One region of the Methylobacterium sp. WL12 genome, then DNA from elsewhere that is predicted to be linked to it. Evidence: riboswitches for the same ligand, from Rfam matches in the RefSeq annotation. Region 1 holds a riboswitch; each other region holds the start of a gene.
What was found. A riboswitch is a leader RNA that binds a small molecule or an ion and turns the genes downstream of it on or off. The one in region 1 is predicted to bind cobalamin.
Positions count from the first base shown of each region.

Region 2: it holds a riboswitch for cobalamin, as region 1 does, so the genes downstream of both, FV226_RS16560 (TonB-dependent receptor) here and FV226_RS22325 (TonB-dependent receptor) in region 1, are expected to answer to the same signal.
Region 3: it holds a riboswitch for cobalamin, as region 1 does, so the genes downstream of both, FV226_RS20800 (TonB-dependent receptor plug domain-containing protein) here and FV226_RS22325 (TonB-dependent receptor) in region 1, are expected to answer to the same signal.
Region 4: it holds a riboswitch for cobalamin, as region 1 does, so the genes downstream of both, FV226_RS00505 (CbtB-domain containing protein) here and FV226_RS22325 (TonB-dependent receptor) in region 1, are expected to answer to the same signal.

Region 1 covers NZ_VRUW01000083.1:9,023-16,427, reverse strand. The annotation lists gene FV226_RS22335 (iron ABC transporter permease) at 1-665, opposite strand, end outside; gene FV226_RS22330 (ABC transporter substrate-binding protein) at 662-1,447, opposite strand; gene FV226_RS22325 (TonB-dependent receptor) at 1,531-3,483, opposite strand; cobalamin riboswitch at 3,631-3,843, opposite strand; gene FV226_RS22320 (CusA/CzcA family heavy metal efflux RND transporter) at 3,895-7,053, opposite strand; gene FV226_RS22315 (efflux RND transporter periplasmic adaptor subunit) at 7,050-7,405, opposite strand, start outside.
Region 2 covers NZ_VRUW01000044.1:30,636-38,040, reverse strand. The annotation lists gene FV226_RS16585 (AAA family ATPase) at 1-453, opposite strand, end outside; gene FV226_RS16580 (hypothetical protein) at 504-1,466, opposite strand; gene FV226_RS16575 (ABC transporter ATP-binding protein) at 1,441-2,259, opposite strand; gene FV226_RS16570 (iron ABC transporter permease) at 2,256-3,290, opposite strand; gene FV226_RS16565 (ABC transporter substrate-binding protein) at 3,287-4,132, opposite strand; gene FV226_RS16560 (TonB-dependent receptor) at 4,147-6,126, opposite strand; cobalamin riboswitch at 6,247-6,459, opposite strand; gene FV226_RS16555 (HoxN/HupN/NixA family nickel/cobalt transporter) at 6,557-7,405, opposite strand, start outside.
Region 3 covers NZ_VRUW01000072.1:267-7,671, forward strand. The annotation lists partial or broken gene FV226_RS20795 (hypothetical protein) at 1-93, opposite strand, end outside; gene FV226_RS20800 (TonB-dependent receptor plug domain-containing protein) at 180-2,261, opposite strand; cobalamin riboswitch at 2,460-2,673, opposite strand; gene FV226_RS20805 (DUF2778 domain-containing protein) at 2,807-3,967, opposite strand; gene FV226_RS20810 (hypothetical protein) at 4,263-4,619, shown strand; gene FV226_RS20815 (mannose-1-phosphate guanylyltransferase/mannose-6-phosphate isomerase) at 4,656-6,080, opposite strand; gene FV226_RS20820 (nucleotide pyrophosphatase/phosphodiesterase family protein) at 6,163-7,405, opposite strand, start outside.
Region 4 covers NZ_VRUW01000001.1:107,590-114,994, forward strand. The annotation lists gene FV226_RS00485 (cobyric acid synthase) at 1-972, opposite strand, end outside; gene FV226_RS00490 (hypothetical protein) at 1,063-1,254, shown strand; gene cobO (cob(I)yrinic acid a,c-diamide adenosyltransferase) at 1,385-2,032, opposite strand; gene cobU (bifunctional adenosylcobinamide kinase/adenosylcobinamide-phosphate guanylyltransferase) at 2,029-2,556, opposite strand; cobalamin riboswitch at 2,624-2,812, shown strand; gene FV226_RS00505 (CbtB-domain containing protein) at 2,849-3,025, shown strand; gene FV226_RS00510 (CbtA family protein) at 3,048-3,797, shown strand; gene FV226_RS00515 (DUF1636 domain-containing protein) at 3,790-4,158, shown strand; gene cobW (cobalamin biosynthesis protein CobW) at 4,177-5,211, shown strand; gene FV226_RS00525 (Uma2 family endonuclease) at 5,293-5,877, shown strand; gene cobN (cobaltochelatase subunit CobN) at 5,886-7,405, shown strand, end outside.

The DNA of each region.
Region 1 (7,405 bases):
GTGGACAGCATCAGGCCCCAGCCGACCGCCATCAGCGGCAGGCATAGCCAGACATGGTCCATGCTGCGGTCCGCGAGCGACCCCATCAGCCAGAACACGATCTCCAGGGCCGCGTAGGGGTTGGGCGACAGGTTTAGCACCAGCGCCGTCATGGCGCCGGCGAGGCTCGACAGGGCGACGCCGGCGAGGATCAATCCCAAGTTGGTGCCGCCTCTGGCGGCGACGAGGTTCAGGGCGAGCGCCGCCACGGCGGCGCCGGCGATCCCGCCGAGCGGGAGGGCCAGGCTAAGCGAGGCTGCGAAGCCGCCATAGAAAACCACCACGGCCCCAAGGGCCGCCGCGGAGGAGATGCCGAGGATGCCGGGATCGGCGAGCGGGTTGCGCAGGTAGCCCTGCATCGCCGCCCCGGTCAGCCCAAGGCTGAAGCCGACGAGGGCCCCGAGCAGGGCGCGGGGTAGCCGCAGTTCCCAGAGCACCAGCGCCGGGAGGGTCGCCCGTCCGCCGATGAGGTCGCCAGCCGCCGCTAGGACGTCGAAGGGGGCATACCCGACCGCGATGGACACGACTGTCAGGACGAGCACAAGCAGGCCGAGTATCCAGACGACCGCGCGGGGTCCGACGACCGCCCGGTCGACCCGCATGGGAGGCGGGAGGGGAGCGTTCATCGTGCCGCCCGTTGGTGTGCCGCCGCAGCGAGTAAGGCCACGACCTCGGCGACCTGCGGACCTGGACAGGTCCAGAGCCGGTTCGGAATCGAGACGGTACGCCCCTGCCGGCGCAGCGCGTCGAGGACGGGATGATGCAGCAGGGCATCGGCCAGCGACGGCGCGCCGGGCTCCCCCTCGTCGAGGACGATGAGGTCGGCGTCGGCCAAGGCCGCCGCTTCCAGCGGGACCTGGCCGAAGCGGTCGCGACCGAGTTCCGCCGCAACGTTGACGAGGCCGGCGGCGCGGATGATCGCATCGCCAAGGCTGCCGGGTGCCACCGTGAAGGCGTTCGGACGCATCACAAGGGCCCGCAAGGGTTTGGCCGCCGGCATTACCTCGGCCAGCCGAGCGTCGAGGTCCGCGACCATCGCCTCGCCGCGCGCCGGGTGCCCGAGGGCCGCGGCGACGGTCCGGATCTGGGCCCGCACCCCCTCGAAGTCGTTGGGTACGCCGAGTTCGAGAAGGGGGAAGCCGACGCGCTTGAGCAGGCCCACCGTGGTCCGCGTCGTGAAGGCACCGGCAACGACGAGGTCGGGCCGGAGGGCGACGATCTCCTCCGACAGGCCGCGTGTCACTGCGATGCCCGTCGCCTCCCGCGCGACGGTCGAGCCGCGTGGGTCATGGGCGAGGTAGGTCACGGCGGCGACCTGATCGCGGTCGGCAAGCCGAAGGACTAGCTCGTCCGCGCAGAGGTTCATCGAGACGACTTGCCGGGGTCCCCCGGATGCCGGGGCGGCCATCCCAGCGGCAATCGACCAGATTTGGCTGACCGCCAGCATCGCCGTCAGGACCGCGAAGCCGGACCGTCGTGCCATCGGCGGTCTCAAAACGCGGTCAGGCGGACGCCGCCGTACACGGCGAGGCCTGCCCCGAGGAAGCCGGTGGGGTTCTCGTAGCGGCGGTCGAATAGGTTATCGACCCGCCCAAACACGCTCACCGTCTCGCTGACGTCGTAGTTCACCGCGAAGTTGACCAGGGTAAAGCCCGGGTTCTTGAGCCGGGCCACCGAGAAGTCGCGGTTGCCGTCGACGAAGTGGCCGAGCACGATCACGGTCCCGCTGACGGTCAGGCCCGGGAGGGGGGTCCAAAAGGCTGTCGCGCTGCCCTTGTGGCGGGGCCGTCGCAGGAGCTCCTGGTGGGTGATCTCGTTCTTGGTCACCGTGTTGGTGTAGTCGACCCGGCTCGTAAGGGTATCGGAGAACCGGACAGCGACGAAGGCTTCCGCCCCGTACGATTCGGCCCGGCCGACGTTCTCGTTCGAGGTGAACGTCGCGTTCGAGGTGATGAGGTTCTTGAAGTCGTTGGCGTAGTAAGTCGCGCCGACGAGGACGCGGTCCCCCAGGGGCTGCTCGATGCCGGCGTCGTAGCCGAGGCTCTCCTCAGGCCTGAGGTTCGGGTTGGCGAAGAAGTTCGAGGCCGGGAAGCTCTGGAACAGCTGGCTCAGGGTCGGCGCCTTGAAGCCGGTGCCGACGCTACCTTTGATCCGGGTCTCGGTGAAGGGCAGGATGTAGCTCGGCGCGACGCGGAAAGTGGTGGCCGGCCCGAAGGCGTCATTCTCGTCGTGGCGGATGTTGGCCACGAACGCCGCCCGCTCGAAGGGCGTTAGCTGCACCTCCCCGTAGCCGGCCGTGTTGCCGTTCCTCGCCCGCAGGTTGCCGGCCCCGAACGGGCTCGGGTCGGTGGTCGACAGGCTCTCGTCGTCACGCTGCGCGCCGAACAGGATCAGATTGCCGGGCGAGAGCTGGTAGTCCCCGCGGTACTCGTAGCGCGTGCGCTGACCCAGGCCCGTCGTCGCGTCCGGCGTTGCAAGGGGGTCGAGGGGCCCCTGCTGTCTGTTGAACAGGTTCGAGTAGTTGATGGCGAAGAGGTTGTGGAAGCCGGCGAACGGCGTCCATTCGGCCTCGTTTCGGGTGAAGACCTGCTGCACGTCGGCGGCACTCCGGAACGCCGCCGGGAAGGCTGGGAAGGTGCTGTAGTCGGTGCCCGTGAATAGGAGGCGAGAATTGATGAAGCGCGTCACCGAGTTGATACGGAAGGTGTCGGTGAACTGGTAGCCGAACTTCGCCGAGACGGTCTCGTTGTCGTAAAAATTCGGATGGATCGCCCGGCCGAACGGGACGAGGTTCGGCGGCGTCACCGGTGTCGCGGCCGCACGGAAGTGCTGGATCGAGACCGAATAGTCGAAGCCGTCCTCCGACCCGCTGATCCTGCCGCTTTGGTTGAAGGTACCGAACGAGCCGCCCTCGATCCGCGCGGTGGCCCTGGCCGGTCCCTCGCCACGCTTCGTCGTGAAGGAGATCACGCCTCCAATGGCGTCGCTGCCATAGAGGCCGCTCTGGGGACCCCTGAGCACCTCGATGCGGGAGAGGTCGTCGGTCAGGAGTTGCCCGAAGTCGAAGGAGCCGTTCGGGTTCGACGGGTCGGTCGCGTCGATGCCGTCGATGAGCACCTTCACGTGGTTCGAGTTCGAGCCGCGAATGAACACCGAGGTCTGACCGCCCGGGCCGCCGGTCTGCACGACGTTGAGGCCCGGTACCTGCTGGAGGGCATCCGGGACGGTGCGGCGCTGCTGGGCCTCCAGGGTGGCGGCGGTGAGCACGGTGACGCTTGATCCGACCTGGTCGACGGGCGTCGGCACGCCGGTGGCGGAGACGGAAAGCTCGGAGAGCGTGACGGCCGCCTCGGCCCCGCGCGGGACATCGGCGAAGGGGGCGGCGGCCTGTTGCGCGAGCACGGGACCGGAAAGGGCGGCGCAGGCGAGCGCGAGCGTGCGCAAGCACGCGGTTCGGGAAGGAAAGGACACGGGACAAGCCTCGGGCGACGTCTGTGGCACGTCACCGCGAACGAGGCCTGGGCGCTTGCCTGCCGTTAGGGCAGCCGGGCGCCTCGACACCCATCAGGACACCCCGCCCGATGCGTTTCGCGTGTGACCACGACTGACGGCAGGTCTCCTGGCTCGCGGGTCACCGCCCTCTCATCGTCTTCCCAGGCCCGAAGACCCAGTGACGTGTTGATGATGGGCTCGCCGCTTACAGTTGCGGGGGCAGCCGCGGCTTCGGGAAGGCCCTTTCGGACCTCATCCTCACCGCGTTCCCTTTTGATCCTCCGGGGAGGAACCGTCGGACATACAGGACCTGAGGGAATGGCCCAGCGTCAATGTCGCTTCGGGGTTTTCCGCCCTGTGTGTTCATAACGTTACAAGTCGGGCCTCGGGGTCGATGGCATTCGGTTCGGACCGCGGCAGTCCCCAGCCCTTCACCAGGCCGTAGACCGCCGGGATCACCACGAGGGTCAGGACGGTCGACGAGACCATGCCGCCGATCATGGGGACCGCGATCCGCTGCATAACCTCAGAGCCCGATCCGGTGCTCCACAGGATCGGCAGGAGCCCGGCCATGATGGCGACCACCGTCATCATCTTCGGACGCACCCGCTCCACCGCGCCGATCATGATGGCCCTCCGCAGGTCGGCACGGGTGAGTGCCCGTCCGGCGCGGTCGCATCCGGCCCGGATCTCGGCCAGCGCATGATCGAGGTAGACCAGCATGATCACCCCGGTCTCGGCCGCGACGCCTGCCAGTGCTATGAAGCCGACGGCCACCGCCACCGACAGGTTGAAGCCCATCCACCACATCAGCCAGACCCCGCCGACGAGCGCGAACGGCAGCGACAGCATCACGATCAGGGTCTCGGTCAGTCGACGGAAGTTGAGGTACAGCAGCAGGAACACGATCAGCAGCGTCAGCGGCACCACGACCTTGAGCCGGGCCGTCGCCCGGTCGAGGTACTCGACCTGACCGCTCCACTGCACGAGGGTACCCTGCGGCAGGCTCACCTCTTTGGCGACCGCCGCCCGCGCCTCGGCGACGTAGCCCCCGAGGTCGCGACCGGCGACGTCGACGTAGATGAAGACCGCGAGTTGCCCGTTCTCGGTCCGGATCTGGGTCGGGCCACGGTTCAACTGAACCTTGGCGACCTCACCGAGCGGTACCGTGCCCCCACCCGGGATCGGCACCTGAACCTCGGAGGCGATGGAGCGCGGGTCGGAGCGGAAGGCGCGCGGGTAGCGCACATTGACGGTGTAGCGCTCGCGGCCCTCGACGGTGTTGGTGACGCTCTCGCCGCCGAGCGCCATCCCGATCACGTCCTGCACGTCGCCGACGGTCAGCCCGTACCGGCCCAGCGCCTCGCGGTCGGGGGTGATGTCGAGGAAGTAGCCGCCCTGCACCCGTTCGGCGTAGGCGCTCGACGTGCCCGGCACCGCCTTCACCACCGCCTCGACCTGGCGGGCGACCTTCTCCATCTCGGAAAGGTCCGTCCCCAGCACCTTGATCCCGACCGGCGTACGGATGCCGGTCGAGAGCATGTCGATGCGGGCGCGGATCGGCTGGGTCCAGGCATTCGAGACCCCGGGGAACTGAAGCGCGGCGTCCATCTCGGCCTTCAGGCTCGCCGTCGTGACCCCGGGTCGCCACTCCGCCTTCGGCTTCAGGTTGACGATGGTCTCGAACATCTCGGACGGCGCCGGGTCGGTCGCGGTGTTGGCCCGACCGGCCTTGCCGTAGACCGAGGCGACCTCGGGGAACGACTTGATGATCCTGTCCTGGGTGGCGAGCAGGTCCCCGGCCTTGGTCACCGAGATGCCCGGCAGCGTGGTCGGCATGTACATCAAGGTGCCCTCGTCGAGGTCGGGCATGAACTCGGAGCCGAGCCGGCTCGCCGGCCATGCCGTCGCCGCCAGGACGACGAGGGCCAACAGGATGGTGAGCACCCGCGCCCGCAGGACGCCTGCGATGAGCGGTCGGTAGATCCAGATCAGGAGTCTGTTCACCGGGTTGCGGTGCTCGGGGATGATCCGCCCGCGGACGAACAGCACCATCAGCGCGGGGACGAGGGTCAGGGACAGCACCGCCGCCGCCGCCATCGCGAACGTCTTGGTGAAGGCCAGCGGACCGAATAGGCGCCCCTCCTGGCTTTCAAGGGTGAAGATCGGCAGGAAGCTCACGGTGATGATGAGGAGCGAGAAGAACAGCGACGGCCCGACCTCGCTTGCCGCCTCGATCAGGATCTCGACCCTGGGCTTGTCCGGCGGTGCCCGCTCCAGGTGCTTGTGGGCGTTCTCGATCATCACGATGGCGGCGTCGATCATGGCGCCCACCGCGATGGCGATGCCGCCCAGGCTCATGATGTTGGCCCCGAGCCCCAAAACCTTCATGCCCGCGAACGCCATGAGGATGCCGACCGGCAGCATCAGGATCGCCACCAGCGCGCTGCGGACGTGGAGCAGGAACACGACGCAGACGAGGGCGACGATGGCGCTCTCCTCGATCAGCGTGCCCTTGAGCGTCTCGATGGCCGCCTCGATGAGGTGCGAGCGGTCGTAGACCGGAAGGATCTCCGTGCCCTTGGGCAGGCTGGCGGCGACCTCGGCAAGGCGGCCCTTCACGTTCTCGATGACGTTCAGGGCGTTGGCCCCGAACCGCTGCAGCACGATCCCGCCGGCGACCTCGCCGTCGCCGTTCATCTCGGTGATCCCGCGGCGCTCGTCGGGACCGAGCTCGACCCGGGCGACGTCCTTCACCCGGAGGGGCGTGCCCGCCTCCGTCCTCAGGACGATGCTCTCGATGTCGGCGACGCTCTTGAGGTACCCCCGCCCGCGGACGACGAACTCGAACTCGGAGAGCTCGACGGTGCGGCCGCCGACGTCGGCGTTGCTCGCCCGGATGGCCTCCCGGAGCTTGGACAGGGTGATGCCCTGCGCCCGCAGCCGGTTCGGATCGACCACGACGTTGTACTGCTTCACGAAGCCGCCGACGCCGGCGACCTCCGCCACGCCCTCGGCGCGCGACGCCCCGAAGCGGACGACCCAGTCCTGCAGCGACCGGAGCTCGGCCAGCGTCCGTTCCTTGGCGACCACGACGTACTGGTAGACCCAGCCGACCCCGGTCGCGTCGGGCCCCAGGGTCGGGGTCACGCCGGCCGGCAGGCGCTTGGCCACGGTGTTCAGGTATTCGAGCACCCGGCTGCGGGCCCAGTACGGGTCGGTGCCGTCCTCGAAGATGACGTAGACGAACGACACCCCGAAGAACGAGAAGCCGCGCACGACCTTCGACCGGGGCACCGTCAGCATCGCGGTGGTCAGCGGGTAGGTGACCTGATCCTCGATGACCTGCGGCGCCTGCCCGGGGTACTCGGTGTAGACGATGGTCTGGACGTCCGAGAGGTCCGGGATCGCGTCGAGCGGCAGGGTCCTTAAGGCGTAGAGCCCCGCTCCGACCGCGAACACCGTCCCGATCAGGACCAGCACCAGATTCCGGGCCGACCAGGCGATCAGACGGGCAATCATGGCGCCTTCCCTTCGGCCGCAGCCTGCGGGCCCGGGTCGGGTTTGGGCTCCGAAAGCCCCTGCAGCGCCGCCTTCAGGTTGCTCTCGGCGTCGATCAGGAAGTTGGCCGAGGTCACCACGCGGTCGCCGGCGACGATGCCGTCGCGGATCTCGACGTAGCCGTCGCCACGGGTGCCGAGCCTGACCGGTCTCGGCTCGAAGCGGCCCTCGCCCCTGTCGAGCAGGACGACTTGTTTCGTGCCGGTGTCGATTACGGCGTCGTCGGGCACCGCCACCACCGGCCTGTCGCTGCCGGTGGCGATCGTCACGTCGGCGAACATCCCCGGGCGCAGGTCGCCGTTCGGGTTCGGCA
Region 2 (7,405 bases), on a different contig from region 1:
CCAAGCGTCCGGGGATTGGAAAACCTCGTAGGTGAACCGGAGGACCTCATCCGGCTGGCGATGCGACGGGTCCACCCGACCACGCTCCGCGTTGCGGGCTTTCAGGACCTCCCACGGCACGTCGAACACTTTCCACTCCACGGTGAGCCCGTGTCGGGCGACGATCCCAAGCTCGCGCTCGAACACGGGTCTGGTGAGATGTGTGTCCGCCATCACCACGCTGAAGCCGTTTGTCAGGGCGACATCAAGGGCTGCTTCCTTGACCCGGTGCAGGAGGTCCCGGGCCGCATCGTCAAGTGAGCCCTGCCTGAGTTCCCAGTAGACCTGCCGGTGCGGCGGCCAGAGTGTTTGCCGGAAGTCGTCGAGGGTGAGGTGGACCCAGCCGTCGAGAGGTCCGAAGCGGCGAGCGTAGGTCGTCTTCCCCGCGCCCGGGCAGCCGATCAGGCCGATCACCCTCTGGGGTGCCCCCGGACGATTCCTGCCGGCCACCGTCCGGGTCACGGTCAGGCTGTCGCCTCCGCATCCTCGTCGTCGCCTGCTGTGGCCTCAATGATCTCGCCCCGCAGGTAACGAGCCTGGGCCTCGGCGACCCGGCGTGCGCCCTGGGCGTGGCGGGTCGACACCGTGCCGCCGGGCGCCTCGGGCCCGCCGTGCTTGATCGCCACGAGTTCCGGATCACCCCAATGGTCGAGCATCTCCTGGAACGCTTCGTAGCGTCCGGCGTCGAAGACGATGCGTTCGCCCATCATGTCCTTGTAGGGGTGCGCCGGGTGCAGGCCGGCGCAGGGGACCCAACCCGCCGGGATCGGGGTCGTGGCGGCATGGGTCCGACCGCTGCGCAGGAGCTTCGGCAGTACGTGCGTGTGCGGACCTTCAGGACTGGTACCGCCGGACCCGGGGATCGGGGCATAGACCTCGACGCGTCCGACCCGCGCCAAGAACACCCGGTGCGGGCTCATGGCGACGAGGTGCGGCCCGATGGGGTTGGCGTGGTCGAACAACGGCATGCCGACGCCGGCCCGCAGCCGCTCGACGGCCTCCGGATCGCGCACCCGCACACAGGCATCCACGGCGAGCAGGCCGAGGCCGAGGTCGAACAGGATGCCGTCGCGATCCTCGACCCGGGCGGCGTTCCGGTCGGGCCCGAGTTCCGTCACCACGGTCCTCCGGTTCATCGTGCATGTCGCTTCCGGCAGGCAAAGCGCGACCGCGTGGTTCCAGCCCGAGGCCACCGCGGACTCGTAGGCGATTGGCCTCAGGTCGGAACTCGGGGTCAGGGCGATGGCCCCGCGCGCGGTCGCAAGTCCCAGGCGATCGTCAGGGAGGGCCAGGACAGGCTCGTCCGGATCGCGCATGAACTCGGCGATGGCACCAAAGCTGCCGAGGCTCCAGGCCGTGCCCGGATCGGCCAATGCCTCGCGCAGGAGGGCTACGACAGCATCAGGGCTGGTGGGGGAAGGCTGCATCGATGTCCTCCGTATGTGGCCCTGAACGGCTCCAGGGCAGGATATAGGCGGTTCCGTCCGGTCCGGCCCCACGGCACGCCGTGACACCGAACGCATCAGCGAGCAGCCGGTCCGTCAGGGCGACGTCCGGGCGTCCGTCGGCGACGAGGCGTCCCGCACCCAGAACCACGATCCGGTCGCAGAACCGTGCGGCGAGGGTCAAATCGTGCAGAACAGCGACGACGCCGGTGCCGGCCAGGGCCACGCTCCGCAACAGCGTCATGGCATCGAGCTGGTGGGCCGGGTCGAGGGCGGTGATCGGTTCGTCGGCCAACAACCACTCCGCTTCGACGGCGAGCGCCCGCGCCAGCAGCACGCGCATCCGCTCGCCCGTGGACAGGGTCGGTTCGGTCCGCTCGGCGAAGCGCGCGACATCGGTCCGTGCCATCGCTCGGTTTATTGCGGCATGATCGGCGCTATTGAGGCCACCGAACGCGCGTCGATGCGGCAGCCTGCCGAGGGCGACGAGGTCACGCACCTGCATCGGCCAACCGGCCCCCGCGCTCTGGAAAAGGACCGCGATGCGTTTGGCACGCACCTCGCGGGAGATGCCCTTGAGCGGCATACCGTCGAGATTTACGCGGCCCTTGGTCGGGGCGACCAAGCCCGCAAGGGTGCGCAGGAGGGTAGTCTTGCCAGCGCCGTTCGGACCGACCAGACCGACGAGGGCCCCGCGTTCCAGGGACAGGGTGACATCCGAGAGGATGGCACGGCCGCCGAGGCGGACATCGAGGGCTGCGGTCGCGAGGCTCATGCGCCGCGCCCTCGCTCACGCAGGAGGAGCACGATCAGGAACGGTGCCCCAACGAGCGCAGTCACCACACCCAGCTTGAGTTCCGGGCGCGTCGCCAGGAGACGAACGCCCAAGTCCGCCGCCAGCACCAGGGCGGCCCCAGCGAGGCCACTCGGCCACAGGCTGGCGCCGGGACGTGAGCCGATCAGAGGTCTTACAAGGTGCGGCACCACGAGGCCGACGAAGCCGATGGCGCCGCTGACGGCGACGCCGCTGCCCACGGCCAGCGCCGCGCCCGTCACGAGGCGCAGGCGCACCGAGACCAGATGGAAGCCGAGACTCGCGGCCGTGTCCTCGCCCAGTGTCAGGGCATCGAGCGCGCGGCCGGTGGACAGCATCAGGCCCCAGCCGACCGCCATCAACGGCAGGCAAAGCCAGACATGGTCCATGCTGCGGTCCGCGAGCGACCCCATCAGCCAGAACACGATCTCCAGGGCCGCGTAGGGATTGGGCGACAGGTTGAGCGCCAGCGCCGTCATGGCGCCGGCGAGGCTCGACAGGGCGACGCCGGCGAGGATCAATCCCAGGGTGGTGCCGCCTCTGGCGGCGACGAGGTTCAGGGCGAGCGCCGCCACCGCGGCGCCGGCGATCCCGCCGAGCGGGAGGGCCAGGCTAAGCGAGGCTGCGAAGCCGCCATAGAAAACCACCACGGCCCCAAGGGCCGCCGCGGAGGAGATGCCGAGGATGCCGGGATCAGCGAGCGGGTTGCGCAGGTAGCCCTGCATCGCCGCTCCGGTGAGCCCAAGGCTGAAGCCGACAAGGCTGCCGAGCAAGGCACGAGGTAGGCGCAGTTCCCAGAACACCAGCGCCGGGAGGGTCGCCCGTCCGGCGATGAGGTCGCTAGCCGCCGCTGGGACGTCGAAGGGGGCATACCCGACCGCGATGGACGCGACAGTCAGGACGAGCACAAGCAGGCCGAATATCCAGACGACCGCGCGGGGTCCGACGACCGCCCGGTCGACCCACATGGGAGGCGGGAGGGGAGCGTTCATCGTGCCGCTCGTTGGTGTGCCGCCGCAGCGAGCAAGGCCACGACCTCGGCGACCTGCGGACCTGGACAGCTCCAGAGCCGGTTCGGAATCGAGACGGTACGCCCCTGCCGGCGTAGCGCGTCGAGGACGGGATGATGCAGCAGTGCATCGGCCAGCGACGGCGCGCCGGGCTCCCCCTCGTCGAGGACGATGAGGTCGGCGCCGGCCAAGGCCGCCGCTTCCAGCGGGACCTGCCCGAACCGGTCGCGACCGAGTTCGGCGGCGACGTTGGCGAGGCCGGCGGCGCGGATCACCGCGTCGCCGAGGCTGCCGGGTGCCACCGTGAAGGCGTTCGGACGCATCACGAGGGCCCGCAAGGGTTTGGCCGCCGGCATCACCCGGGCCAGCCGCGCGTCGAGGTCCGCGACCATCGCCTCGCCGCGCGCCGGGTGCCCGAGGGCCGCGGCGACGGTCCGGATCTGGGCCCGCACCCCCTCGAAGTCGTTGGGTACGCCGAGTTCGAGAAGGGGGAAGCCGACGCGCTTGAGCAGGCCCACCGTGGTCCGTGTCGTGAAGGCGCCGGCAACGACGAGGTCGGGCCGGAGCGCGACGATCTCCTCCGAGAGGCCACGGGTCACCGCGATGCCGGTGGCCTCCCGCGCGACGGTGGAGCCGCGCGGGTCATGGGCCAGATACGTCACGGCGGTGACCTGGTCGCGGTTTGCGAGCCGCAGGACCAGCTCGTCGGCGCAGAGGTTCATCGAGACGACGTGGACCGGATGCGCCGGCTCGTCTGCCGCCCACCCCGCACCTGACAGACCAAGCCAGACCGCAATCGCTAGCGCAGCCAGCGTCAATCGCATCGACATCGCAATCCTCAGAACGTCGTCACGCGGACGCCGCCGTACACGGCGAGGCCCGGCCCGAGGAAGCCGGTGGGGTTCTCGTAGCGGCGGTCGAACAGGTTATCGATCCGGCCGAACACACTCACCGTCTCGTTCACGTCGTAGTTGACCGCGAGGTTGACCAGGGTGAAGCCCGGGTTCTTCAGACTCTGGATCGAGAAGTCTCGGTTTCCGTCTACGAAGTGGCCAAGCACGATCACCGTCCCGCTGAAGCTCAGGCCGGGGATCGGCGTCCACTGAGCGGTGGCGCTGCCCTTGTGGCGAGGCCGGCGCAGGAGCTCCTGGTTGGTGATCTCATTCTTGGTCACGGTGTTGGTGTAGTCGACCCGGCCCGAGAGCGTGTCGGTGAACCGGACCGCAACGAAGGCCTCGGCCCCGTAGGATTCGGCTCGCCCGACGTTCTCGTTCGAGGTGAAGCTGGCGTTGGTGGTGATCAGGTTCTTGAAGTCGTTGGCGTAATAGGTCGCGCCGACGAGAACGCGCTCGCCGAGCGGCTGTTCGAAGCCGGCATCGTAGCCGAGGCTCTCTTCCGGCTTGAGGTTGGGGTTGGCGAAGAAGTTGAACGCCGGGAAGCTCTGGAACAGCTGGCTCAGGGTCGGCGCCTTGAAGCCGGTGCCGACGCTGCCTTTGATCCGCGTGTCGGTGAACGGCAGGATGTAGCTCGGGGCGACGCGAAACGTGGTGGCCGGTCCGAAGGCGTCGTTCTCGTCGTGGCGGACGTTGGCGACGAAAGAGGCACGGTCGAATGGCGTCAGCTGTATCTCACCGTAGCCGGCGGTATTGCCGTTCCTGGCCCGCAGGTTGCCGGAACCGAACGGGTTCGGATCGGTGGTCGACAGGCTCTCGTCGTCACGCTGCGCGCCGAACAGAACGAGGTTGCCGGGCGAAAGCTGGTAGTCGCCGCGGTACTCGTACCGCGTGCGCTCGCCGAGGCCGGCGGTCGGGAGCGGGTTGAACGGGTCGTACGCGTTCTGGACCTGGCGGTTGTAGAGGTTCGAGTAGTTGATCGCGAAGACGTTGTGGAAACCGGCGAACGGCGTCCACTCGGCCTCGTTGCGAGTGAAGACTTGCTGCACGTCCGCCTGGCTGCGCAGGCCGCCCAGCGTCACCGGGAAGGTGCCGTAGTCGTCGCCGCTGAAGAGCAGCTTCGAGTTGATGAACCGCGTGATCGAGTTGATCCGGAACGTGTCGGTGAACTGGTAGCCGAACTTCGCCGAGACGGTCTCGTTGTCGTAGTAGTTCGGGCGGGTCGTCGCTCCTGGGGCGACGAGGTTGGGCGGCGTCACAGGCGTTGCGGCAGCCCGGAGATGCTGGATCGACACCGAGTAGTCGAAGCCGTTTTCCGACCCGCTGACCCGGCCGCTCTGGTTGAAGGTCCCGAACGAGCCGCCCTCGATCCGCGCGGTGGCCCTGGCCGGTCCCTCGCCACGCTTCGTCGTGAAGGAGATCGCGCCTCCGATGGCGTCGCTGCCGTAGAGGCCGCTCTGGGGACCCCTGAGCACCTCGATGCGGGAGAGGTCGTCGGTCAGGAGCTGCCCGAAGTCGAAGGAGCCGTTCGGGTTCGAAGGGTCGGTCGCGTCGATGCCGTCGATAAGCACCTTCACGTGGTTCGAGTTCGAGCCGCGGATGAACACCGAGGTCTGGCCCCCGGGTCCACCGGTCTGCACGACGTTGAGGCCCGGCACCTGCTGGAGGGCATCCGGGACGGTGCGGCGCTGCTGGGCCTCCAGCGTAGCGGCGGTGAGCACCGTCACGCTCGATCCGACCTGGTCGACGGGCGTCGGTACGCCGGTGGCGGAAACGGAAAGCTCGGAGAGCGTGACGGCCGCCTCGGCCCCGCGCGGGACGTCGGCGAAGGGGGCGGCGGTCTGCTGCGCGAGCACAGGACCGGGAAGGGAGGCGCAGGCGAGCGCGAGCGTGCGCAGGCACGCGGATCGGGAGGGGAAGGACACGGGACAAGCCTCGGGCGACGTCTGTGGCACGTCACCGCGAACGAGGCCCGGGCGCTTGCCTGCCGTTAGGACAGCCGAACGCCTCGACACCCATCAGGACACCCCGCCCGATGTGTTTCGCGTGTGACCACGACTGACGGCAGGTCTCCTGGCTCGCGGGTCACCGCCCTCTCATCGTCTTCCCAGGTGCCGAGGCACCCAGTGACGTGTTGATGATGGGCTCGCCGCTTACAGTTGCGGGGGCAGCCGCGGCTTCGGACCTGTCCTTTCGGACCTCATCCTCACCGCGTTCCCTTTTGATCCCCGAAGGGAACCGTCGGGCTTAAGCTAGGCTGTAACGCTTCCTTGCGTCAACATTCGGAAACAGGTTGTTCCAGCATGTGAGGTTTTAGACAAGCCGGGCGCTGGCTTGAGAGACTTCCGGAGACGATCACGGAACGTCCGCCGGTCTGACATCGATTCGGTCGAACTTGCCGAGGCGATAGATGAGGAACGACAGAAGCCACGCAGTCGCGAAAAGGCCCACGATGCCGAACCCGAGGACTCCGGAATTGTCGCTAATCGCGGCCAGCCGCTGCCAGAACCAGCCCTGAAGGTTGAGCTTGTCCGCCAGCAGGTTCAGCGCCTCTAGCGTTCCGATGACCAGCGCGACCGCCACCGAGACCAGGGTGATGGTGAGGTTGTAGAACAGCTTCCTGATGGGCTGGACGTAGGCCCAGCTGTAGGCGCCGAGCATCAGCACACCATCGGTTGCGTCGACAAGGGCCATTCCCGCGGTGAACAAGGCCGGGAAGACCAGGATCACCCAGAGGTCGGCACCCTTGCTCGCCTGAGAGGCCGACAGCCCGAAGAGGCTCACTTCCGTGGCGGTGTCGAAGCCGAGCGCGAAGAGCAGGCCCAGCGGGTACATGTGCCAGGAGCGCGTCACGAGGCGGAACAAGGGCCGTAGGATGCGGGCCAGAACGCCCTGGTTGGCGAGCAGCACGTCGAAGTCGGCTTCGACGTAACGGCTTGTGCGACGCATCTGGCGAAACGCGCGCCAAACGCCCGCGAGGACGACGAGGTTGACCAAGCCGATCAGGATCAGGAAAGCCGCGGAGACACCGGTTCCGATCAGGCCGCCGATTTCACGGTAGCCTTCCGAAGCCGTGATCAGGCTGGTCGCAGCAAGCGCCACCGCGGCGGCGGCGGCGACCACGACCGTGGAATGCCCCAGCGCGAACCAGAAGCCGACCAAGACCGGTCGTTGGCCCGCCTGCATCAGCTTACGGGTGACGTT
Region 3 (7,405 bases), on a different contig from region 1:
CGTCATCCCGCCCAGCACCGCCTGCAGGGCAAGCGCATAGAGCGCGGTCACGGCGATGACCGCGCGGCAGACCCGCCAATCTGGCCGCCACATGCGCATGCCTCCACACCTAGGGCTCAGCCCGGCGCGCCGTCAATGCGGCAGACGCCGCGCACCGCCGATTTCGGCGGCCCTGTCGCCTAGAATCGCCCCGCCAGCGTCAGCCGCACGGCGGTGGGCTCGACCGGGTGGAAGTGCCGGTCGGCGACGCCGTCCGCCCCTTCGCCGGGCAGGCGCGAGACGTAATAGTAGGTGATCTGGTCGGACTTGGCGTTGGTGAGGTTCAATATGTCGAGCGACAGGCAGAAGCCGCTGTCGAAGTTGTAGCCGACGCGGCCGTTGAGGAGCGCCGTCGGCTTCGAGCGCACGGTGTCGTCCTCGATCAGCGGGCGCGGGCCGAAGTAGCGTAGGCGCATCGACCCGAACCAGCCGAGGCCCTCGCCGAATGTGAACCCGGCCGACGCGATCGTGGTCGGCGCCTCGGGGATGCGGTTGCCCGCCGGGTCGACGTCCGAGAAGCGGGCGTTGGTGACGGTCAGGTCCCCCTCCAGCTTCAGCCAGGGCGTCACCGCGTAGCGGTTGGTCCACTCGACGCCGAAGCGGCGGCTCGGGCGGCTCGGCTCCGTGGTGCCGGTGTCGCCCTGGAACAGGTTCTCCGACGCGAAGTCGAGGCGGAACAGCGCGACCGCCGTCTCAAGCCCGGCGATCGAGCGGTTGCGGATGCCGACCTCGTACCCGGTCGAGGGCACCAGGAAGGGCGAGCGCGTCGTGTTGAACAGCGAACTCGCCGGGTCGACGGTGGCGGTGACGCCGCGCACGTCGTTCGAGTGGAAGCCGCCGCCGTAGTTCAGGTAGAGCTCGGTGTCGGCCCACGGCCCCAGCACCAGCCCGAGCTTCGGGTTGACGACGCCGTCCCGCGCCTTGCCGCTGTTGGCCGCCGTGTCGGAGACCACGTCGGCGTAGTAGCCGTCGGCGCGAAAGCCCACGCTGGTGCGCAGCCAGTCGGTCCAGCGCACGCGGTTGTCGTAGAAGAACGCCCCGCTCGCCTCCAGCACCCGGTCGTCGAGGACGCCCGCGCGGAACTGGCGGTTCACGGTGTTGAACAGCCCGACGCGGATCGAATCTGTGCGGGTCTGCACGCCGATTTCATTCTCCATCGGCAGTCCGAAGAGCGCGCCCTGGAACACGTGGCTCGCCGCGCCACCGCCGAGGATGCGCTGGTCGAGCTGGTGGAACTGGTCGCCGGCGACCGGGTCGTTGAGGAAGTAGGTGAAGTCGTTGAACAGGTTGAGCTGCTGGCGGATCACGTAGGCCGAGGCCCGCGTGATGCCGGTGTCGTCGGTCATGCTCCAGCGGCCCGAGAGCGAGAAGCGTGAACTGTCGCCGCCGTCGGCCGGGTTCAGGGTGCCGAACCGGCCGACGATCCCGTCCGCGACAGCGCGCGACGCGATCTGGTTGGTCGCGGTCCAGCGGCTGGCATAGGCCATGCCGGTGACGGAGAACCCGTCGAGCGCCGTGCCCTGGCTGTAGCGCACGACGCCGTTGAGCTTGCGCAGGGCGTCCGGCACGTCCCACGGGCCGTCGTAGACCTGCGCCTCGCCGGCCACCAGCAGGTTGCCCTGGCCGAGCGGCGCCGAGGCGATGGTCAGCGCCCGCGCGTAGCCGAACGAGCCGAACGAGGTCAGCGCAACGTTCTTCGCGACGGTGTCGAGGTAGTCGATCCGCACCGAGCCGGCGGAGGCGAAGTCGCCGTCGCGGACGAAGTACGGCCCCTTGTGGTACTCCACCGCGCCGACGAGTTCGGGGATCAGGAAGTTGATGTCGGCGTAGCCCTGGCCGTGGGCGTGGGTGCGCATGTTCACCGGCATCCCGTCGACGTCGATCGCGATGTCGGTGCCGTGGTCGAGGTTGAAGCCGCGCAGGAAGAACTGGTTGGCCTTGCCCTCGCCCGAGTGCTGCGTGACGATCAGGCCGGGCACGGATTCGAGGACCTCGCCCGGCCGGGTGATCGGGCGGCTGTTGATCTCGGCGCCGGAGATCACCCCGGCGCTCGCGGCATCCACCGACCGGAGGGTGCCGCCGACGCCGGTGGTGCCGCCGACGTAGCCGGCGCTCGCCGCCGGCCCCGGGCCGGTCGCGGCCGGAGCGACGGTCTCGGCCGTGACCGAGATCTCGTCGAGGTTGGCCTCGGCCACGCCCGGCTGAGACAGGGCGGACCGCATCAGGACGGCTTGTGGCGGGACGGCTGCGCCGACGACGAGCAGAAGGGTGCGCAGGCGCGGAGCGAAACGGGATACGGACACGGGACCTCGGGCGACGCGACGTGGCACGTCACCGCGAACGAGGCCGATCCCCCGCGCCGTCCCTCCGACGGCATGAGGCTTCGACACCCGCCGGGGCACCCCGCCCGACGCGCTTCGCGTGTGACCACGACCGAGGGCAGGTCTCCTGGCTCGCGGGTCGTCGCCCGCCACCGTCTTCCCGGATGCGGCGCATCCAGTGACGTTCGTTGGTGGAAGGCTCGCCGCTTACAGTTGCGGGGGCAGCCGCGGCTTCGACGAAGGCCCTTCCAGGCTCCCTCCCACCGCGTTCCCTTTTGATCCTCGATGAGGAACCCTCGCGCACAGGTTGCGTCGGGCGCGGACTGCGCGTCAATCCGGCTTTCGCAGCGCGTCGCCGGGTGTGGCCGATCCGCGACGCCGCGTTCACCTGCTGCGCGGTCGCGTGGCCATCATGCGAGCCGGTCTCCGCCTTGCTTCGGAACGCCCTAGCGGCTCGCTGCGAACCGGGCCGGGCCGTCGCCGCGGCCGGCGACCACTACGAGGCGCCGGACCTCGCCGCGCAGGAACGCCTGCAGGAAGCGGTCGTAGTTGCGGAACGACACGCAGCCGTTCGAGGCGCCGCTCGGCCCGAGCATGTAGGTGTGGGCGAGCAGGCCGTCGCGGCCGTGGATGGCGGCAGACCCGCCCACCGGGTTGAGGCGGATCGCCCGGACGCCGTGGAACAAAGCCTCGCGCTCGGTGAGGTCGTAGGTGCCCGGCGGGGTCGAGCCGCGCATCCGCAGGTGCACGAAGTCCGGGTGGTCCATGCTGGCGCCGAGACCGGAATGAGCTTCCAGCACCTCGCCGCCGGGCAGGCGGACGGTGCGGGCGCTGATGTCGTAGATCGCCGTGCCGGCGCCCGCGTCGGGGCTGGGGAACAGGCGGCCGCGCGACCGGTCGAGACCGGGGCTCTCCAGGGCGGCGTAGGCCAGGGCCGGGCCGGATTCCTTGCGCGCGGCGAACAGCTCCTCGAAGAACGACGGCGTCTCGGCGGTGGGCGCCGGCGCCGCCTCGGGCACCCGGCGCGGCGCCCGGCGCAGGGCGAGGCGCTGCGGCACGGGGGCGGCGATCAGATCCGCCGGGCGCGCCATCGGCAGCGGCATGATCTGCGCCTGGCGGAGGACTCGGATCTCACGCGGGCGCTGCGCCTGGCTTGCGACCTCGGCCTGCCGCACGATCTCCGCCCCGGTGGCGGGCGTCGCGGCGGGCTCCACCGCCGCGACGCCCGCCACCGGCTGGGCGAGGGACGGAGCGAGAGAGGCGGTCGGGGCGAACGCAGTGCCGAGGGGGATGCCGCGAAGGTTCGCGCGCACGTCCGGCCCCATCATCGGACGGGGATCGAACAGGGCCGCGAGGGCGGTCGAGGCGGCGCTCCGGGTCTGCGGGTTCGTGGCCTGCAGGTTCGTGGCCTGGAGATTCGCGCCCGGCGATCGCGGGTGCTTCCCGTCGCCGGTCGGCACGCCCCCGAGGGTGACGAGGCAGAGCAGGCCGGCCAGCGCGTTGCGCAGGGTCGGATGGCTGCGGGAGCGTCGGCGACGAACGGGGCGCGCGTGGCCGCCGTGGGAACGCAGGTGATGCGGCAGGGGATGCGGCATGTGATGAGGCATGCGGACTCGAACTCGGACGCGAAGGCTGAGGCGGCGCCCGCGGCCACGCGCCGTCCGTCCCCCGCGACGGAGCGCGGGCGGTGGACCGGCCGAGGGGCTCGGCCGTGCGGGGATCGAGAGAACTGCGACTGATCCGTATTGAGCGCGCGTTTGGTTAATCCGCCCCTAAGCGGCCGGTCGCCGTGCGCGGACGGGGCACGAAATCGGGTCCGCGCCTCACACGGCGCGCGGGCACGCGATCGTGTTGCCGCTTCGTTCTTGCCGAGGCGGGGGCGAATCGGCGATACCGCCAAGCATGCGGATGTTCGCCCTCGCTGCCCTCCTGTCCCTGCCTATCCTGCCCGGCGCGGCCGCGGAGGCGCCGCGGCCGGCCGACCCGGCCGCACTGGAGCAGGCGTGGCGCGGATGCGTGCGCGAGGCCTACGCTCACCAGTCGCCGACGCAGGGGCGGGCCGGCTCGCAGCGCAACGCCCTCGACGAATGCAAGGCGCGCGAGGACGCCGTCGTGGCGGCCCTGATGGCCGCGCGCACCGACGACGCATCCGGCCGCGGCGCCCGCTCGTTGCCGGCGCGCGCCCGCGCCTGGGCGGCCTCGGTCGCGGCCTACGTCGTCGATCCGGTCTCGTCCTGGATCGCGATGCTGCGCGACTGAGCGGCGGCCTTCGCCGCCCGCCGGGCGGGGGCCGCCTCACCGTCCGTAGATGTCCTCGACGCGGATGATGTCGTCCTCGCCGGTGTAGGAGCCGACCTGGACCTCGATCAGCTCGAGGGGGATCTTGCCGGGGTTGGCCAGCCGGTGCATCGAGCCGATCGGCAGGTACACCGCCTCGTTCTCGTGGACGAGGACCAGGCGCTCGCCCAGCGTCACCTCCGCCGTGCCCTTCACCACCACCCAATGCTCGGCGCGGTGGTGGTGCTTCTGGAGCGACAGGCGTCCGCCAGGCGTCACCATGATGCGCTTGACCTGGAAGCGCTCGCCGATGTCGACGCGCTGGTACCAGCCCCAGGGCCGGTACATCCGCCGGTGCGCGTCGGCCTCCGGGTGGGCGCGGGCGCGCAGCACCCCGACCAGCTCCTTCACCCGGCCCGACTGCGCCTTCGACGCGACCAGCACCGCGTCGGGCGTCGCCACCACCACCACGCCGTCGAGGCCCACCACCGTGGTCAGGCCCTCGCCCTCGCTGTGCACCAGGCTGTTGGTGGTGCCCAGCACTTCGACCCGGCCGCGCAGCGCGTTGCCGGCGTCGTCCTGCGGCAGCACCTGCCAGACCGCGTCCCAGGTGCCGACGTCCGACCACGGGAACGAGACCGGCAGCACGCCGGCCCGCGTCGTACGCTCCATCACCGCGTAGTCGATCGAGATCTTGGGCGCCTGCCCGAACGCCGTCGCGTCGAGCCGCACGAAGTCGAGGTCGACGGCAGCCCCCTCCAGCGCCGCGCGGGCGGCGGAGACCACCGCTGGCGCATGCGCCTCGAGCTCGGCCAGCATCAGGTCGGCGCGAAACAGGAAGTAGCCCGAGTTCCACAGGGCGCTGTCCGCGATCAGCGCGGCTGCGCCCTCCTCATCCGGCTTCTCGACGAAGCGCGCCACCGCGAAGGCGCCCTCGGCCTCCGGCAGCGCGGCCCCGCGGCGGATGTAGCCGTAATCGGTCGCCGGCCGCGTCGGCTCGACGCCGAGCGTCATCGTGTAGCCGGCTCGCGCGCCCACGGCCGCCGTGCGCACGGCGGCGGCGAAGGCGGGAACGTCGCCGATCACGTGGTCCGCGGCCATGATCAGCACCACCGTCTCCGGGGCGACGTTGGCCGCGTGCAACGCCGCCACCGCGACGGCGGCGGCCGAGTCCCGTCCCTCCGGCTCCAGGATGATGTCGCCGGCGATGCCCGCCTGCGCCAACTGCTCGGCCACGATGAAGCGCGACTCGGCCGAGGCGATCACCGCCGGCCGGGCGAAGGTCGCGAGGTCGCTCACCCGCCGCGCCGTCGCCTGGAACGTCGACTCCGACGCGTCCACCAGCCGCGCGAACTGCTTGGGCATGCTCTCGCGCGACATCGGCCACAGCCGCGTGCCCGAGCCGCCGCACAGGATCACGGGGAGAATGCGGGCGGTGCTCATCTGACGACTCCTGTTCCCGGTGCCGCCGCGCGGCGACCCGACCGACGTTCTTCGCGCCGGTCGCGTGACCCGGGCGGTGCCCTCACTCCAACCCGAAGGTCCGCCCCGGGAACCCGGCCGCATCGAAGTAGCGCTGGTCCCCGACCTGCTGGAAGCGCAGCACCGTGGTCAAGCCCGACGGCGACGGTTCCGAGCGCAACGTGCCGGCCTGGGCCTGCGGCACGGGGGCGTCGCTCGTTCCCTCCCGCATCGCCTCCCGCATCGGGCGGCCGATCAGGCGGCCCTTGGCGGGGATCTGGAGCTTGAGCAGGGCGGCGAGAGTCTGCCCGACGTCGGCGTTGCTCACCGGCAGCGCATCGACGAAGCCGGCCTTGAAGCTCGGGCCGATGGCGGCCATGAAGTTGTGGGTGTCGGCCCGGCTGAAGCTGCCGTGCATGCCCTGGCCCTGCTGCAGCGCCGTGTCGGCGACCTCGACGACGCAGGTCTCCGGGTTGGCGCAGCCGGTGCTGTACGAGCGGAAGTTGACGACGATCGCCGGTGTCGGGGTCGCAGCCTCGCCCTTCAGGTTCACAGCCGAGAGCGGCAGCGTGCCGGGAAAGCTGCCGAGCGCGTCGTCGACGAACAGGCCGCTGACGTAGTCCTGCTCCAGGAGCGCCGCGACCGTGCGGGCGGCGAGCGCCTTGTCGCCCTTCGGCAGGTAGACGAGGTCCGAGCCGCCGTTGACCGCGACCACGAGGTCCGGCGCCTTCGGGTCCGGGCCGAGCAGCGCGTTGCCGAGCTTCGGCCGCTGGCCGGCGAGCACCGGGGCGGCGCTCGCGTCGGGCTCGTGCAGCGGCAGGCCGAGGGCCGCGGCGAGGTCGAGCGCCAGGAAGCCCGGCGGCAGCTGCCCGGCGGGCACGCCCGGCAGGGCGGTCTTCGCGGACGGGCTCGTCGCGCTCTCCTTCGAGATGGTCGAGAAGCCGTGGTCGGCCGCGACCACGATGTCGGTCGTGTCGGAAAGGCCGAGCTCGTCGAGCGCCCGGCGCAGCGTCGCGAGGTTGTCGTCGGCGTTGCGGATGCCGGCGAGCGAGGTCGGCCCGTTGATGCCGGGCACGAGCTTGCCGAGGCTGTCGCCGTGGTTGTGCTGGGCGCCGTCCGGGTCGCGCGACCAGAACACCAGCACGAACGGTGTCTCGCGGGCCTTGAACAGCGGCAGCACGACCTTCGTGGCGACCTCGGCGAAGTAGGCCTGCTGGGCGACGTTGGCCACGAGCGTGCCTGGCGTCGTCGCGTCGCCCGCCTTGCCGTTCTCCCCGCGCGAGGGGGCGGCGAGCGGCAGGTTACGG
Region 4 (7,405 bases), on a different contig from region 1:
GCCGCGGCGTAGATGCGCCCGCAGATCCCCGTCCCATCCCTCCGCGCGGAAGAAATCGAGGTCGTCGATCGTGGTCTTGGATCCCGGCAGCAGCACCAGGGCCGCGTCGCCCGGGATCGGCTCGCCGGAACGCACCAGCACCACCTCCACCGCCGGCTCGGCGCGAAGCGGATCGAGGTCGTCGAAGTTGGCGATCCGGGGCAGGACCGGCACGGCGATGCGGGTCGCGGCCGGGCCGGCCGACCCAACGAGCCCGAGCACGTCCTCGGCCGGCAGGCGCGCGGCCTGCGGAAAATGCGGGATCAGGCCGAGGCTCGCCCAGCCGGTGTGGCGCGCGATCAGGTCCATCCCGTCGGAAAACAGGGTCGGGTCGCCCCGGAAGCGGTTGACCAGGAAGCCGACGATCATCGCGGCGTCGTCCGGGTCGATCACCGCCTTGGTGCCGACGAGGCTGGCGATGACCCCGCCGCGGTCGATGTCCCCGAGCAGCACCACGGGCGTGTCGGTGGCGCGGGCGAAGCCCATGTTGGCGATGTCGCCGGCGCGCAGGTTCACCTCGGAGGCCGAGCCAGCACCCTCGACGAGGATGAGGTCGGCCTCGGCCTTCAGCCGCGAGAAGCTGTCGAGCACCGCTTCCAGCAACCTCGGCTTCCAGGCCTGGTAGTCGCGTGCCTTCACGGTCGCGACCATGCGGCCCTGCACCACAACCTGCGAGCCGACCTCGCTCTGCGGCTTGAGCAGCACCGGGTTCATGTGGATCGACGGCGCGACGCCGGCCGCCCGCGCCTGCAGCGCCTGCGCCCGCCCGATCTCGCCGCCGTCGGCGGTGACGGCGGCGTTGTTCGACATGTTCTGCGGCTTGAACGGGCGCACGCGCAGCCCGCGCCGGGTGAAGGCCCGCGCGAGCCCGGCGACGATCAGCGACTTGCCGACGTCGGAGCCGGTGCCCTGGATCATCAGGGCGCGGGTCATGCCGTCACCGAAGGCATGGCGAAGGAAGAAAGATGTCCTTCCTCCTTCCGCGCGGCATAAGCTCGCCAGAAAGCGGAGCGATCGGATGCAATGAAGCGAACGATCAGAGTGCTTCCTGAAAATCGGAACCACGCCGTCATGCAAAGCGACGGCGACCATTTCGCCATTGATACGATCGTGCACCCGACCCTGATCGCCCCGCTCGACGGGCTTCCATCGCTCGATCGCGAAGGCGATATCGAGCCTGTCGATCGGGCAGAGCCGGACCCAGTGGATTTGTAGGCCGATGCTTGCGCGGCGCTCGCACATTGCCCGCATTCGCGGACAACGGCCGCGAGTTCGACCGCGTCGAAAATTTGCGCATCGAGGACTGGCTGGCCTGGAAGGCGCACCACGCCGCGCCGACGACCGATCAAAACTCGATGCCCTCCTGCGCCTTCACGCCCGCTGCGAAGTGGTGCTTCACGCTGCCCATCTCGGTGACCAGGTCGGCGGCTTCGATCAGCGCGGGCTTGGCGTTGCGGCCGGTGACGACGACGTGGAGGTCCGGGCGGCGGGCCTTGAGCGTCGCGACCACCGCATCGAGGTCGAGGTAGTCGTAGCGCAGCGCGATGTTGAGCTCGTCGAGGATGAGCAGGCGGATGCCGGGGTCGGCCATCAGGTCGGTCGCCTGGTTCCAGGCGTTGAGGCAGGCGGCGATGTCGCGAGCCTTGTCTTGCGTCTCCCAGGTGAAGCCCTCGCCCATGGCGTGCCACGCGACCCGGTCGCCGAAGACCTTGAGCGCATGCGCCTCGCCGGTGTCCCAGGCGCCCTTGATGAACTGCACGATGCCGACCCGGTGCCCGCGTCCGAGCATGCGGAGCGCAAGGCCGAGCGCCGCCGTGGTCTTGCCCTTGCCGGGGCCGGTGTTGACGATGAGGAGCCCCTTCTCGATCGTCTTGGCCGCCACCTCGGCGTCCTGAACCGCCTTGCGCTTCTCCATCTTCTCGCGATGGCGCGTCGCGTCGTCAGGCTTGGCGTCGTCAGGCTTGGCGTCGTCGGGCTTGGCGTCGTCGGTCATGACGTTCCCTGCGGTTTCACGGTCAGCGGCAACCCGGCGACCGTCAGCACGACGCGGTCGCATTCGGCCGCGAGGGCCTGGTGGAGGCGCCCGGCCGCATCGCGGAAGCGGCGGGCGAGCGCGTTGTCCGGGACGATCCCGAGGCCGACCTCGTTCGAGACCAGAACGAGGGGGCCCCGCGCCGCCCGGCAGGCGATGACCAGGGCCTGCGTCTCGGCGTCGAGGTCGGCGTCGGCGAGGATCAGGTTCGTGAGCCACAGCGTGAGGCAGTCGACCAGCACCGGTCCCGGCGCGTCGGCGATCGCCGCGGCCAGCGCCGTCGGCACGTCCCGCGTGATCCAGTCGCCGGACCGGCGGGACCGGTGGAGGGCGATCCGCGCGCGCATCTCGTCGTCCCAGGCCTGCGCCGTTGCGAGGTAGAACCAGGGGCCGGGCTCCGCCTCGATCAGCCTCTCGGCGTAGGCGCTCTTGCCCGAGCGCGCACCGCCGAGCACGAGGGTCGTCCGAGGCGCGGCCTGCTGCATGGCGAAGACCCATGCCCCAACCGTGGCGTGCCCGTCAAAGCCTCCGTTGTGCGGGTGCGCCGGACAGGCTATGGCTGGTGGAGACGGTGCCCCGGAGACGGGGTGAAAAGGGAATGCGGTGAGGGGAAACCCGATTCCGCGGCTGCCCCCGCAACTGTGAGCGGTTAGCTCCTGCCCTCGGCCACCGATGTTTCGGGAAGGCGGCAGGCGCGGCGATCCGCGAGCCAGGAGACCTGCCGTCCCCCGCGCTTTCTCGAACGCCGCCGGCGGGGCGGCCGGAGATGTTGTCGACATGACCACCCAGACCCTCACCCAAACCGGCACCCGCGCGAACGAAGGCTTCGTCGCCATCGCCGTCGCCGCCATGCTCGGCCTCGGGCTCGTGTTCCTCGCCGGCTTCTCGCCCGCCTCGGCGCTGCACAACGCGGCGCACGACTTCCGGCACACGCAGAACTTCCCCTGCCATTGACCGCCTGAACCCAGGCGCTCCCATGCTCATCCGGCTCCTGTCGGCGGCGCTCGCCGCCGGCTTCCTCGCGGCCGTCCTGGTGACGGGCCTCGAACTCGCGCTCACCTCGCCGCTGATCATCGCGGCCGAGCGCTACGAGACCCAGGCCACCCCCGGCTCCGCAGCCGCCGTCGCCCCGATGCCCGATCGCCTGCCGATCGTGCTGGCGCATGCCGGGCACGACCACGATTCCAAGGCCGCGCCCGAGTGGCAGCCGGGCGCGGGCCTGCCGCGCATGCTGTTCACCGGGCTCGCGACCCTCGTCGGCGGGATCGGCTACGCGCTGCTGCTCGGCGCGGTGATGCTGGCGACCGGCCGCGAGCCGTCGCCCGAACGCGGCCTCGCCTTCGCGGTGGCCGGCTTCCTCGCCGTGGCGCTCGCGCCGGCGCTGGGCCTGCCGCCGGAGCTGCCCGGTAGCGAGGCGGCTCCTCTGGTCGCGCGCCAGGTCTGGTGGCTGATGACCGCCGCCGCCACCGCGATGGGGATCTACCTCATCGCGATCCGCCGGGTGCCGATCACGATCCTCGGCGGACTTGTGCTCATCGTCGCGCCGCATCTGGCCGGCGCGCCGGAGGTGGCGGCGACGCCCTCCGAGCTTCCCGCCGGCCTCGCCGCGCAGTTCGCCGCGCGCTCGCTCGCCATCGCCTTCGTGTTCTGGGCGGTGATCGGGCTGGCGTTCGGCCGCGCGTGGCAGACCTTCGGGCCGAAGACCGCGGCAGGCGCCCGTGGCTGACACGGTCCTCTACGTCTGCACCACCTGCCGCATGGAAGGCGACGCACCGGACGGCCCGCGTGCCGGCGCCCGCCTGCTCGACGCGCTGCGCGCGCTGCCGGCGCCCGACGGGGTGACGATCGAGGCGGTCGAGTGCCTCTCCGTCTGCAAGCGGCCCTGCACCGTCGCGGTGGCGGCGGAGGATCGCTGGACCTACGTCTACGGCGACCTCGACCCCGCGGCGTCGGCACGCATCATCCTCGACGGCGTCGGGCTCTACGCCGGCACGCCCGACGGGATCGTGCCGTGGAAGCAGCGCCCGCAAGAGTTCCGCAAGGGCGTCGTCGCCCGCATCCCCCCGTTTCCGCCGCGCGCGGCCTGAGCCATCGGCGAGATCCCCATGACCATCGTTGCGAAGATCCCCTGCACCATCGTCACCGGCTTCCTCGGTGCCGGAAAGACGACGCTGGTGCGCCACGTGGTCGAGAACGCCGGCGGGCGCCGGCTCGCGATCCTGGTCAACGAGTTCGGCGACGTCGGCTTCGACAAGTCGTTCCTGGCCGCCTGCGGCATCGAGGGCTGCACCGAGGATTCGATCGTCGAGCTGCCCAACGGCTGCATCTGCTGCACCGTCGCGGACGACTTCGTGCCGGCGATGACGGCGCTCCTCGACCGCCCGAACCCGCCCGAGCACATCCTGATCGAGACCTCCGGCCTCGCCCTGCCGAAGCCCCTGGTCCAGGCCTTCCAGTGGCCGGCGATCCGCTCGCGGGTGACCGTGGACGGCGTCGTCGCGGTGGTGGACGGGCCGGCGGTGGCGTCCGGCGCCTTCGCCGAGGACCCCGAGGCGCTGGCGAACCAGCGCGCCGCCGACACGGCCGTGGACCACGACAACCCGCTGGAAGAGGTGTTCGAGGACCAGCTCCTTTGCGCCGACCTCGTCGTGCTCAACAAGGCCGACATGATGGACGCCGCCGGCCTCGCCGCAGTCCGGGTCGAGGTGGAGCGCCAGCTTCCCCGCGCGGTGAAGGTGGTCGAGACCGCCCACGGGCGGATCGACCCGCGCGTGCTGCTCGGCCTCCAGGCCGCCGCCGAGGACGACCTCGACGCGCGCCCGTCGCATCACGGCGAGGGCGAGGACCACGACCACGACGACTTCGAGACCGTGGCGCTCCCGGTCCGCACCGCGATCACCGCCGCCGACCTCGCCGCCCGCGTCGAGAAGGCGGCGGAGACCAAGGGCGTCCTGCGGATCAAGGGCTTCTGCGCCGTCGAGGGCAAGCCGATGCGCCTCGTGGTGCAGGGCGTCGGCCGCCGCATCACCCATCATTTCGACCGGCCCTGGACCGCGAGCGAGCCGCGCGACGGCACCCTGGTGGTGATCGGCCTCAAGGGTTTCGACCAGGGTGCGGTCGCGGAAGCGCTGGCCGGCTAGGGCTTGTCCGCCGCCCGCGCTACACTGCCCGTTTTCACGACCACCGCAGATCCCGGGATGCTGGACCGCCGCGAGAGCCCGATGAGCCTGGATGCGTTCTTCGCCTGGCAGGAAGCCCAGGCGGAGCGCTACGAGCTCGTCGGCGGAGTGCCGGTACGGATGATGGCGGGTGCTCGCAACGTCCACGACGACATCGTCGTGAACGTCCTTGCTTGGCTGCGCACGGCCTTGCGCGGCAGCGGATGCCGCCCGTTCACCGGTGACGGCAGCGTCGAGACGCTGCCCGGCCAGATCCGCCGCGCCGACATCGGCGTCGATTGTGGGCCGCGCGATCCGAACGCTCTCAAGGCGGCGCAGCCGCGGGTCGTCGTCGAAGTGCTGTCGCCGAGCGCGCGGGACTTCGACGCGTTCGAAAAGCTCGCCGAGTACCGCACGATGGCCGACCTCGAGCACATCGTGCTGGTCGAGCCCAACGCGGCGGAAGTTCGCCTGTGGACGCGCGAGCCCGACCGGACTTGGGCCGAGACACGGCTGCTCGGCCTCGCCGCGACGGTCTCTATCTCAGCGCTCGGGATCGTCCTGCCGGCCTCGGAAATCTACGACGGCGTGACCTTCCCGAACCGGCCTCGCCTCGTCGCCGACGAGCCCGACGAATCGGCAGGCTGACTCAGCGCATGCACCTGATCCGCATCGATACGGTGAGCCTCGACGACGGCGAGGCGGCGGTCGACCTCGGGCAGCAGCCCGGCGACGTCGTCTTCCTGTCGTTCACCGATTCCGACCTGCTCGGCATGGCAAACGCCCACGCCGCCTGCGGGCCGGACTTCCCGTCTCTGCGGCTGGCCAAGCTGTCGCGGCTGCGCCACCCGATGTCGGTCGACCTCTACGTCGAAACGGTGGTGGCGAAGGCGAAGGTCGTCGTCATCCGCTGCCTCGGCGGGCTCGACTACTGGCGCTACGGCGTCGAACGCTGCGCCGCCGCGGCCCGGGCCGCCGGCATCCCGCTCGCGATCCTTCCCGGCTGCGACCGGCCGGACCCGCGCCTCGTCGAGCTCTCGACCGCGCCCGACCTCGCCCCGATCCTCGACGCCTATTTCCGCGCGGGCGGCCCCGAGAACCTGCGCCGGATGCTCGGGCGGATCGCGGCCGAGATCGGTTTCGCGACACCCGTCGAGCCGCCCGAGACCCTGCCGCGCGGGTTCGCCTGGTGCCCGGGCTGCGGGCCGCTGCCACTGGAGACCGCCCTGTCCGTCGGCGCCTCCCCGCTCGGGTTGACGGCACCCGACGCGCCCGCCCCGCACGCGCTGATCCTGGCCTACCGCTCGGCGGCGCTCGGCGGCGACGGCGCGCCGGCCGACGCGCTGGCCGCGGCGCTGCGCCAGCGGGGCATCGCGACGCTGACCGTCGCGGTGGCGAGCCTGAAGGACCCGGAGGCGGTCGAGGTCGTCCGCGCGGCGATCCGCGCGCGAAAGCCCGACCTGATCGTCGCCGCCACCGCCTTCTCGGCGCGCGAGGACGCCGGCTTCGTCCTCGACGCAGCCGACTGCCCGGTGCTGCAGGCCTTCACGGTCGGCAGCCCGCAGGAGGCCTGGGAGGCCTCGGCGCGCGGCATGAACGCGGCCGACCTCGCCATGCAGGTGGCGCTACCCGAGTTCGACGGCCGGCTCTCCGGGTTTCCGATCTCGTTCAAGCAGGAGGCTGAAGCCGTCGACGGGCACGCCGAGCGCCGCGCGGTCCCCTACGCCCCGGGGATCGCCGCACTCGCCGACCGCGCCGCCGCCTGGTTGCGCCTCGCCGCGACGCCCGCGCCGGAACGCCGGATCGCCGTGGTGCTGTCCGACTACCCGTCCCGCGGCGGCCGCGCCGGCTTCGCCGTCGGGCTCGACACGCCCGAGAGCGCCCGTGCGATCGTGTCGGACCTCGCCGACGCCGGCTACGCGGGCGGATCGCTGCCGGAGGCCGCCGCGCTCATGCACGCGCTGACGGACGGCGTGCAGGGTTTCGCGGTGTCGCTCGCCGACTACAGGGGTTGGCTTGCGACCCTGCCCGAGACGTCGCGCCAGGTTTTGACCGAACGCTGGGGCGCGCCGGACGCCGACCCCGCCATCCGGGACGGCTCCTTCCGATTCGGGATCGTGAGGTCCGGCCACGACACATCCCCTCCCCCCTCTGCGGGAGAAGGAGAGCTGGGCGC